DNA from 2 places in the Larkinella bombi genome. Region 1 is predicted to be linked to the other one. Evidence: riboswitches for the same ligand, from Rfam matches in the RefSeq annotation. Region 1 holds a riboswitch; the other holds the start of a gene.
The links. A riboswitch is a leader RNA that binds a small molecule or an ion and turns the genes downstream of it on or off. The one in region 1 is predicted to bind thiamine pyrophosphate.
Positions count from the first base shown of each region.

Region 1 (5,172 bases):
CTCCTGCTTTCAGGGCAGCAGTCAGGTAAGTTTTGGCGGCATCGACGGCTGCTGGCATGGGTAGTCCTTTAGCCAGTCCGGCGGCGATGGCCGAGGATAAGGTGCAGCCCGTACCGTGGGAGTTGGGCGTTTCGACGCGTTGGGTTGGGTATAGGTATTGCTCCTCCGCCGAGATATACAGCAAATCGGTACTTTTTTCGTCGGCTAGATGACCTCCTTTTACTAAAACCGCTCCCGGAAACAGTTGAGACAAAGCTGCAGCCGCCTCTTCCATGTCGGCAAACGTCTGAATGGGTTGGTTCAGGAGCACGCTGGCTTCCGGAATGTTTGGCGTCAGGAGCGAGGCGAGGGGTAACAGTTCGGTCTTTAGCGCGTCGATGGCTTCGTCCTTCAACAGTTTGTCGCCGCTGGTGGCCACCATCACCGGATCAATAACCAGATTGGTAATTCCGAACTCCGTCACCATGTTGGCCACCACCGAAATGACATCAGGCGAGTGCAGCATTCCAATTTTGACCGCATCGGCCCCGATATCGCTTAACACCGCTTTCAACTGCTCGGCAATGAAGGCGGGCGGCACGGCGTGGATGGCGCTGACGCCCCGGGTGTTCTGCGCCGTCAACGCGGTCAGCACCGAAAGGCCGTAGCAACCCAACGCGGCAAACGTTTTCAGATCGGCCTGAATACCGGCCCCACCGCCGCTGTCGGAGCCGGCAATGGTGAGCACTTTGGTGTATGTTTTCATCGGGATTGTTCTAGTAAAGCAAACAGTTCGCGGGTGGCTTCGTAGGGGCAAGGCTGGCCGCAAATGGCCGACACCACGGCTACACCCGTGACGCCGGTTTGCATAACTTTTTGAATGTTAATGGGGTGGATGCCGCCAATGGCAAAAGTCGGAAAGCGGGTTAGCGCGCAAATTTCTCTTAGTCCTTCGATACCCAGCACACTGGAAGTATCCTGTTTAGTGCCGGTGGGAAAAATAGCCGCAACGCCTAAATAATCAACGTCTAAATCCTGGGCCGCCAGTAATTCAGTCCGGTTGTTAATGGACAGGCCAACGATCTTATTCGGCCCCAGCAGCGAGCGAACCAGATGGTAGGGCATGTCGTCCTGACCGACGTGAACGCCATCGGCATCAACGGCCAGGGCAATGTCCACGCGGTCGTTGATGATGAGTTTGGCGTCGTATTTCTGGGTAATGGCCTTCAACTGAAAACCCAGTTCCAGAAACGCTCGCGTCGAAAGGTTCTTTTCGCGGAGCTGCACCCAGCGAACCCCCGCCCGACAGGCTTCCTCGACCACGAACGGCAGCGTATGACCCGCCTGCTGGCTAATGACGCTGTCCGTTACCAGATAAATCGGACTCACAGAAAATGGAGTTTAAGGGATTCAGAAATATGCCGGAACGGAAGCTGATAAAGCACATCCAGAAAATGGAGTTGCAGGCTACCCGGACCCGACGACCGTTGCGCGGCCAGTTCGCCCGCGATGCCCATGACGGCCATGCCGTGAACCGCCGCCGCAAACGGGTCGCTGTTGACGGCCGAAAAAGCCGCAATGAGGGCAGTGGCGGTGCAGCCCATGCCAGTTACTTTTGTCAGCATCGGGTGGCCATTGTCGATAACGGCTACCTGCTCGCCCGAAACAATGTAGTCGCTGGCGCCGCTGACGACCACCACGCTCCCCGTTGCCTGACTGAGCTGGCGAGCACTGTCTAGCGCTGCCGACGAGCCGTGGGTACTGTCAACGCCCTTGGTTTGGGCGTTCAGGCCAGCCAGCGCCATGATTTCCGAGGCATTGCCCCGAATGATGGTTGGGGAGGCTAGTTCTAACAATTCACGACTGACTTGATTGCGGTAAGTGGTCGCGCCAACGCCAACAGGATCGAACACGATGGGTTTCCCCAGGGATTTAGCTTTCGGCATCGCCCGTTTCATGCCCGCAACAAAATTGGTATCGAGCGTGCCAATGTTAACTACCAGAGCGCTGGCAATGGTCACGAACTCTTCAACTTCTTCCGCCGAGTGTACCATTGCCGGGGACGCACCGAGTGCCAGCAAGGCGTTGGCCGTGTTATTCATGACCACGAAGTTGGTAATGCTTTGCACAAGAGGAGCCTGCGAACGGATTTGTTCGAGGTCATTCCATATGGTTTGATCGGATAAAGTCATAATGCTGTTTGACGGGTGAAAACAGCAACTTTAGAAGAGAAGGCCGCTTCTGAACGCGCAGGAGCCAGCTAACTTTTCCCTACGGCCGTACGAACGGCATCAGGTTTTGAGGGTATTATCTCAGTCAGACCAGCCATTGGACCGACACCCCTAAAGTTGTTCGCCAAAGGTAGGGTATTTTGGCAAACATTAAAGTTTTACCTTCGTGCTTTCTTAGTGAGAGATTAATCGAGGATTGATGCGTCTACCAAAACTTCGCCCCATTATGTTTGTCGGCACGGCTTCCGACGTTGGGAAAAGTGTGATTACCGCTGGATTTTGCCGGATTTTCAAGCAGGATGGCTACGAACCCGCGCCGTTCAAAGCGCAGAACATGTCGCTCAACAGCTTTGCCACGCCAGACGGTCTGGAGATTGGGCGGGCACAGGCGGTGCAGGCCGAAGCGGCGGGGATTCCCTGCCATACCGACATGAATCCCGTGCTGCTCAAACCCACCAACGATAAAAGTTCGCAGGTGATTCTGAACGGTAAACCGATTGGTAATCAGTCGGCCTACGATTATTTTATGGGCAATGACCGCAGCGAATTGTTTGCCGCCGTGAAGCAGGCTTTTGACCGGTTATCCAGTCGCTATTCGCCGGTGGTGATGGAAGGGGCGGGTAGTATTTCGGAACTAAACCTGAAACACCGGGACATTACTAACCTGCGCATGGCCCTCCACGCCGGGGCGGCAACCTACCTCATTGGCGACATCGACCGGGGCGGGATTTTCGGCAGCGTGTACGGAAGCATCGCTCTGCTGACACCGGAAGAACGGCAGTGCATCAAAGGTATTTTGGTCAATAAATTTCGGGGCGACAGTCGGCTTTTTGAGGACGGAAGGCGGATGCTGGAAGAACTGACGGGCGTTCCGGTGGTGGGCGTTCTACCTTATTTTCGGGATATTTTTATCGAAGAGGAAGACTCGGTTTCGCTGGAAAACAAGTACCGGTCGGCGGTGAGTGGCAAAGTCAACGTGGCGGTTATTTTGCTGAAGCGTCTGTCTAACTTCACGGATTTCGACCGGCTGGAAAAAGACCCGCGCGTCAATTTATATTACACGAATCAGCCCGACGAAATCGCCAAAGCCGATATTGTAATTTTGCCCGGTAGTAAGAACACAATCGACGATTTACTGACGATCAAAAACAACGGCGTGGCGCAGGCGATTTACACGGCTCATAAAAATGGAAAAACGGTAATTGGTATTTGCGGTGGTTACCAGATGCTGGGCGAAACGATTGAAGATCCCGACCACGTTGAAGGCAGCATTGAGGCGGTTCCGGGTTTGGGCTTACTGCCCGTGCGGACTATTTTGCAGCCTACCAAGACTACGCAGCAGCAGCAGTTTGCTTTTAGAAATAGTTCTGAAACCTGTTTGGGCTACGAAATTCACATGGGCCATACCACCGTCCGGGGCGAAGTGCAGCCACTTGCGTACTTGCCCGATGGCCGAACGGATGGCTATTTTCTGAGTTCGAAATGCTGGGGGACTTACCTGCATGGCATTCTGGACAACAACGCGGTGGTCGATGAGTTGCTGGCTGACTATACCAGTCAATTAAGTGACCAGACGTTTGATTTCCGGCAGTTTAAAGACCAGCAGTACGACCGGCTGGCTGAGGTCATTCGGGCGAATGTGGATATGGATCAGATTTACGCGAGCTTGCAACTTACTGACTAACAGGATGCTTCACGGACACGGAGACGATAGTTACCGTCATTCTTCAACCATAATCGCGGATTTCAGTACCAACGTCTGGTACGGCGGCGAACCCAAAGGGCTGAAAGAGCACCTGTTCAGCCAGTGGGCGACCATTAACCGGTACCCGGAAGTGGTAGCCGAAAGTCTGGTTCAAAAGGTGGCCAGTCACCACGGGATCAAGCCCGAACAGGTGCTGGTCAACAGCGGGACGACGGAAAGTATTTACCTGCTGGCTCAGGCGTTTGCCGGTCGAAAAACGACCATTGTTGTGCCCGCTTTTGCGGAATACGAAGACGCCTGCCGGATGCACAATCACGAGCTGACATTTATGCCCTGGAATGCGTTGGCGGACCTACCACCCCTGATAAGCGATCTGGTTTTTATCTGCAATCCCAACAATCCCACCGGCGCTACCTTCGCGCAACTGGCGGCTTGGATAAGTCAGAATCCCAAGACGCTTTTCGTGGTCGATGAGGCGTTTATTGACTTCACTGTTGGCCTGCCCACCATGATTGCGGAACTGTCCTGGTACGATAATCTGGTCGTAATGCATTCGATGACTAAAGCCTATGCCATACCGGGACTGCGTTTGGGCTACCTCGTCGGCACGCCCGAACTCATAGAGCGCCTGAAAGCCCTGAAACAACCCTGGACGGTAAACACGATGGCGCTGGAAGCAGGAAAGTTTATTTTTGACCAATACGATTCGATTCAGTTGCCAGTCAGGCAGTTGCTTGCCGACAAAGATGACTTTGTGGCCGATCTGCGGGAAAATAAGGCCTTTCGGGTGTACAACAGCGAGACTCATTTTTTTCTGGCCGAAACACGCACCGGCACTGCCGCCGCCCTGAAGCAATTTTTAATTAAACAGCATGGCCTGCTTATCCGGGATGCCAGCAACTTCCGGGGGCTGGGAAAAGGACATTTCCGCGTGGCTACGCTTGCCCCAGAGACGAACCAACGGTTAATCAATGCTTTAGCTGAATGGAAGAGTTAGCGCTGTTGGCCTTGCCTTTAGTGTTGGGATACATCCTTGACTTGCTGCTCGGTGACCCCGAAAATTGGCCGCACCCGATCCGGGTTTTTGGCAACGCCATTGCGCAGGGAACCCGTTTTTTGAATAAAGGAAACGGGCGCTTCTGGAAAGGATTGTGCCTGACAATTGGTCTTTGTGGTGCCGTATTTCTGTTTTTTACGGGTCTGGAAATGGCGTTGCGGCACATTCATCCGGGGCTACTCATTCCAATAAATACCATC
Region 1 covers NZ_CP090557.1:53,406-58,577, reverse strand. Annotated here, with positions in the region: gene thiD (bifunctional hydroxymethylpyrimidine kinase/phosphomethylpyrimidine kinase) at 1-745, opposite strand, end outside; gene thiE (thiamine phosphate synthase) at 742-1,368, opposite strand; gene thiM (hydroxyethylthiazole kinase) at 1,365-2,171, opposite strand; TPP riboswitch at 2,231-2,333, opposite strand; gene L0Y31_RS00280 (cobyric acid synthase) at 2,410-3,894, shown strand; gene L0Y31_RS00275 (pyridoxal phosphate-dependent aminotransferase) at 3,899-4,912, shown strand; gene cbiB (adenosylcobinamide-phosphate synthase CbiB) at 4,900-5,172, shown strand, end outside.

Region 2 (5,172 bases), 1.4 Mb from region 1:
GCCCGCACCCAAAACCCCACCCGTGACGCCCTGCAAGCGAATCTGGCCGCCCTCGAAAACGGTCGGTTTGGCATTTGCTACGCTTCCGGTCTGGGTGCGACCGATGCCATCCTGAAGCTGTTTAAACCCGGGGATGAAATCATTGCCAGCAGTGATCTCTACGGTGGAACCTACCGGATTATGGTTCGCGTGTTTCAGGAATTTGGACTGAAATTCAAGTTTGTTAGCCTGGACGATCCGGCAGCGTTGGAAGCAGCCATTACGGCAAATACCAAAATGGTCTGGATCGAAACGCCGACCAACCCACTCCTGCGCCTTGTTGATATCACGGCTATTGCAGCCATCACGCAGCAGAAGCAGATTATGCTGGTTGTCGACAATACGTTTGCCTCGCCCTACTTGCAAAACCCACTGGATCTGGGCGCTGACGTGGTGTTGCATTCCGTAACCAAATACCTCGGCGGCCACTCCGATACGGTAATGGGAGCCATTATCACCAATGACGAAGATACGGCTAAACGATTGACGTTTATTCAGAATGCCTGCGGGGCGGTACCGGGTCCGCAGGATTGTTTTCTGGTTCTCCGGGGCGTCAAAACCCTGCACATCCGGATGCAGCGCCACTGCGAAAATGCCCTGAAAGTGGCCCGTTTTCTAGCCGATCACCCTAAAGTGAGCCAGGTCAACTATCCAGGATTGGAAACCCACCCGCAGCACGAGTTAGCCAAACGCCAGATGCGCGACTTCGGGGGGATGGTTTCCTTTGAATTACTCGGCGACTCGCTGCCCGAAGCCATAAAAGTGATGGAGAACTTCAACGTCTTTTCGCTAGGCGAATCGCTGGGCGGCGTTGAATCGCTCTGCACGCACCCGGCTTCCATGACGCACGCCAGCATTCCGAAAGAAGATCGCGAAAAAAATGGCCTGAAAGACACGCTGATTCGCCTGAGCGTTGGCATCGAAGACGTTGACGACTTGATTGAAGACTTGCGGCAGGCCATCGAAGCCTAGATTAATGCACAAAAAAGCGCTCTGGAACTCAACCTATGAATTCCAGAGCGCTTTTTATTCTTTATCATTTTAGAATTTTATTCGGATTCCTGCCAGGAAATTCGCGGTTGCCTGCGGGTAATAGACGTTTTCCGTCGTTCGCTGGCTCTCCGAAATAAAACTGTAGGTATAGCCATTGGACTCATAAAGCTCACCGAAAACGTTGTTTACTAACAACGTGAACGCCACTTCATTCATGAATTTGGGCTTTAGCGTGTAAATAATCCGAATGTCGTTTACGAAGTAAGGATCTATTGTCCGATTTTCATTCGAGGTATTATCCAGGTATTGCTTGCCTACAAATTTTGACAGAAAGCCCAATTCAAGACCTTTCACAGGCGTGTAAAGCAGTTGTGAACCCACAATGACGTTGGGGGAGAAGCTGATATCCGTTTTGCTGAAGTTCGTCACCTGCTGCTCACCCGTATCGTAGTTATCAACGTACTCGGTGAAATTCATAATCTTGTTCTGACTCAGAGTCGTATTGACCAGCCAGCGGAGATTTTTAACCAGTAAAGCACCCGCTTCCAACTCGATTCCCAAGCGGTAGCTATTAGGCACGTTCACGCGGTTTTGCGCACCAACGTCGTTGATTTGGCCTGTTAATACCAGTTGGTTCCGGTATTTCATGTAGTATAAATTGGCGTTGAAGGCCAGTTTCTGCGTTTGCAAGCGGTAACCAGCTTCCCAATCGTGCAGTGTTTCAGCTTTAGGACGACTATTTGCCGACGATTGCGTGTAATCGTCCCGATTCGGCTCCCGGTTACCAACGCCGTAGGAAGCGTAAACTGAGCTTTGGTCGTTCAAGGTATAGGTCAGTCCCGCTTTCGGGTTAAAAAACGAGAGCGAAGCATCTTGCTGCACATCGCGAATTTGGCCATTTAGCCCCACTGCTCGACCCAAGAATGAGTAACCAACAGTACGAATCTGTAAATCAACGTAAGCGTTGAACTTGGGCGTAAACTGATAAAAAGCTTTTCCGTAGAGGTTGAAATCCGTTTTAGCCGCGTCGTTATCGTAGTAGCGATCCCGAATGTTGCTCGTACTGGCAAAACGCGACCAGATAATCTCCCCAAAGTGCTTGCCTTCGTACCGGTTCCAGCCGCCGCCAATGTTTGCCGTTAGCTTGCCGAAACTGTTATAATCCAGCGAGAAAACACCGCCGTAAAAGTCATTGTCCAGCCAGCGCCGCCGGATTAAATCCGTTGTGTTGATCACCGAATCGCCAATAACAATAGGCTTCAGATTATAGGTTTCAAAATCTTCGCCTTCCCGGAATTGCTCGTAATAACCCCGCCCTTTGGTGTAATGCAGGGACGCATTTAATCGCCAGTTCCGACTTAGTTCGTGCGAAGAAATAAGTTGGTAGTGGTCCTGCTGGTAGTTATCAACCTCATTTTCGTAGGTATACGCGTTATAAGTGCGGTTCGTTTTCAATAGCTTCTCTGGTACGCCATCCCATGCCTGGTAGGTTCGTTCGGCACCCGAAAACACATTGAGCCGGACAAAGCTCTTTTTACCGTACCAGCCTCCCGACACGTAAAACGATTTTAGGTTGGAAGAAGCGCGATCAATATACCCGTCTGAAACGATTCGGGACAGCCGCGCATCAACCACAAAATGATTATTGAGCAAACCTGAACCCGCCTTTACGGTCGTTTTCAGCGTGTTGAATGAACCCGCCGACGCGTCTACTTCGCCGTAGGCATCTTTTTCAAAGCTGTTGGTCTGCACGTTGACCGACGCTCCAAAAGCGCCCGCACCGTTGGTTGATGTACCGACGCCCCGCTGAATCTGGATGCTGCTGACCGACGAAGCAATATCGGGCATGTTAACCCAGAAAGTCCCTTGCGACTCCGCATCATTATACGGAATACCATTTACGGTTACGTTCACCCGCGTGGCATCGGAGCCACGAATCCGGAAACCTGTGTAGCCAACGCCTGCACCCGCATCCGACGTGGTTACCAGCGAGGGCGTAAAGTTGAGCAGAAGTGGTATATCCTGTCCCAGGTTTTGTTTTTCCAGTTCCTTTCGCGTTACGTTCGTGTAAGCGACGCCTGATTTCTGGTCTACCCGCGTGGCACTTACAATTACTTCGTCAACGACAATTACACTTTTTTGCAGTTCAAACGATTCGGTTTCGTTCCTGTTTACGGTAACTTCTTTTACCACTGGTTCAAATCCTAATAGCGAAACCCGAATGCGATACGTCCCAGCCTGGAGATTGGTAAGGCGATAGGAGCCCCGGGTATCAGCCGATGTGCCTTTGTACGTTCCTTCAATCAGCACGGCAGTGCCGGGCAAAACGCCTCCTTCGGCATCTTTTATGGTGCCTGATAGCGTAAACTGTGCCCAGGCGGGCAGATACAACAAGCCCGTTAGAGCCGTCATGCATAAACGATAAACAGAATGCCGTTTCATCGTAACTTTTTTCATGATTATGAAAAGAGACGCATAGGCAAAGGGGCCAAACCTACCGTTTGGTTGAATAAGGTATATTGAGTTGAATACGCCGATTCACAAGTGTCTGTGAATCAGACTTCTTCCCTTCGCCAGCATTACCCGGATCAGGTTCAATGGGTATAATCTCAGCCCGTTGTTATAAGGCACCCCTTAGAAGATTAGATGGACAAAGGTAAGCTGAATAAAGATCTTTTGAACGCTATGAACTATTTTTTTTCAAATAATGTATAAACATTAAATGTAATTACATTTAATTTGTAGTAAACATTTTCACCCTTTAAACTATTCACAATACTATGGAAACGCTCATCACTGGTCTTCATCATATTACGGCTCTTGCCGGTACCGCTCAACGCAACGTCGACTTCTATACCGGGGTCCTTGGCTTACGGTTGGTGAAGAAAACAATCAATTTCGACGCGCCGGATGTCTATCACCTGTACTACGGGGATGCAACTGGTTCGCCGGGAACAATCATGACGTTTTTCCCATACGAAGGTATTCACCGGGGTCGTAAAGGAGTTGGCCAGTTGACATATACCGCTTTTTCGATTCCGTCGGCGTCGCTTAGCTTCTGGATGGATCGGCTGAATCACGCCAGCATTCCGTACGCTGGGCCATACAAACGCTTTGACGAGACCTATTTACGTTTCGAAGATTTTGACGGCATGGGTGTCGAACTGGTGGCCAATGATGCGGATGATCGTAAAGGCTATGACAACGGTAAAATTCCCGCTGAATTTGCGGTTCGCGGTTTCCATACGGCTACGCTTAACGAATCGCGGGTTGACCAGACCATTAAGTTATTAACCGAAAGCATGAATCATACCCTTGTTGCCGAAGAAGCTGGGCGCTTCCGGTTCCAATCGGGTAAAGGAGGTTCGGGCAGTTATGTAGACGTGCAGCATTCACCGAATGACGTTCGTGGCTTGCAGGGTGGGGGTTCTGTTCACCACATTGCTTTTGCTACCGAAAGCGATGCGACTCAGCTGGCTATTCACGAAAAACTGTTAACGGCGGGCTATAATCCAACTCCGGTTCAGGACCGGAATTATTTCCATAGTATTTATTACCGCGAGCCAGGTGGTATCTTGTTCGAAGTGGCTACCAATCCTCCGGGATTTGCAATTGACGAACCGGTAGAATCACTGGGAACTACGCTAAAATTGCCTGAATGGTATGAACCCCGTCGGGCAAAAATTGAAGCGGCATTACCCATCATTGAAGTAAAGTAAGGATAATCTCAGGCGAATCAGAACACAATACCTGATTCGCCTGAAAACAACACGACTATGATTCACGACCCTAACAATATTCTAACCGCCGGGAAGCCCCTCGAGAAAGCGACCAAAGTCATGATTATGGTACACGGTCGGGGTGGATCGGCACGAGACATTCTTTCGCTTTCCCGCGCCATCAATGATGATAGCTTTGCCTTTATTGCGCCGCAGGCAGCCAATAATAGCTGGTATCCTTATTCATTCATGCAACCTATGGAAGCGAATGAACCGCATCTTTCCTCTGCGCTGATGACGCTAGCGGGCGTGCGAGCCAGGTTACAATCGGACTATAACTTTAAAACCCATCAGATTTATTGGCTGGGCTTTTCGCAGGGGGCCTGTCTGGCTTTGGAATTTACGGCTCGTAATCCATTAC
Region 2 covers NZ_CP090557.1:1,456,420-1,461,591, forward strand. Annotated here, with positions in the region: gene L0Y31_RS06190 (cystathionine gamma-synthase) at 1-1,011, shown strand, start outside; gene L0Y31_RS06195 (TonB-dependent receptor) at 1,081-3,474, opposite strand; TPP riboswitch at 3,582-3,677, opposite strand; gene L0Y31_RS06200 (ring-cleaving dioxygenase) at 3,813-4,751, shown strand; gene L0Y31_RS06205 (alpha/beta hydrolase) at 4,809-5,172, shown strand, end outside.
Region 2: another riboswitch for thiamine pyrophosphate. It lies ahead of L0Y31_RS06195 (TonB-dependent receptor); the one in region 1 lies ahead of thiM (hydroxyethylthiazole kinase).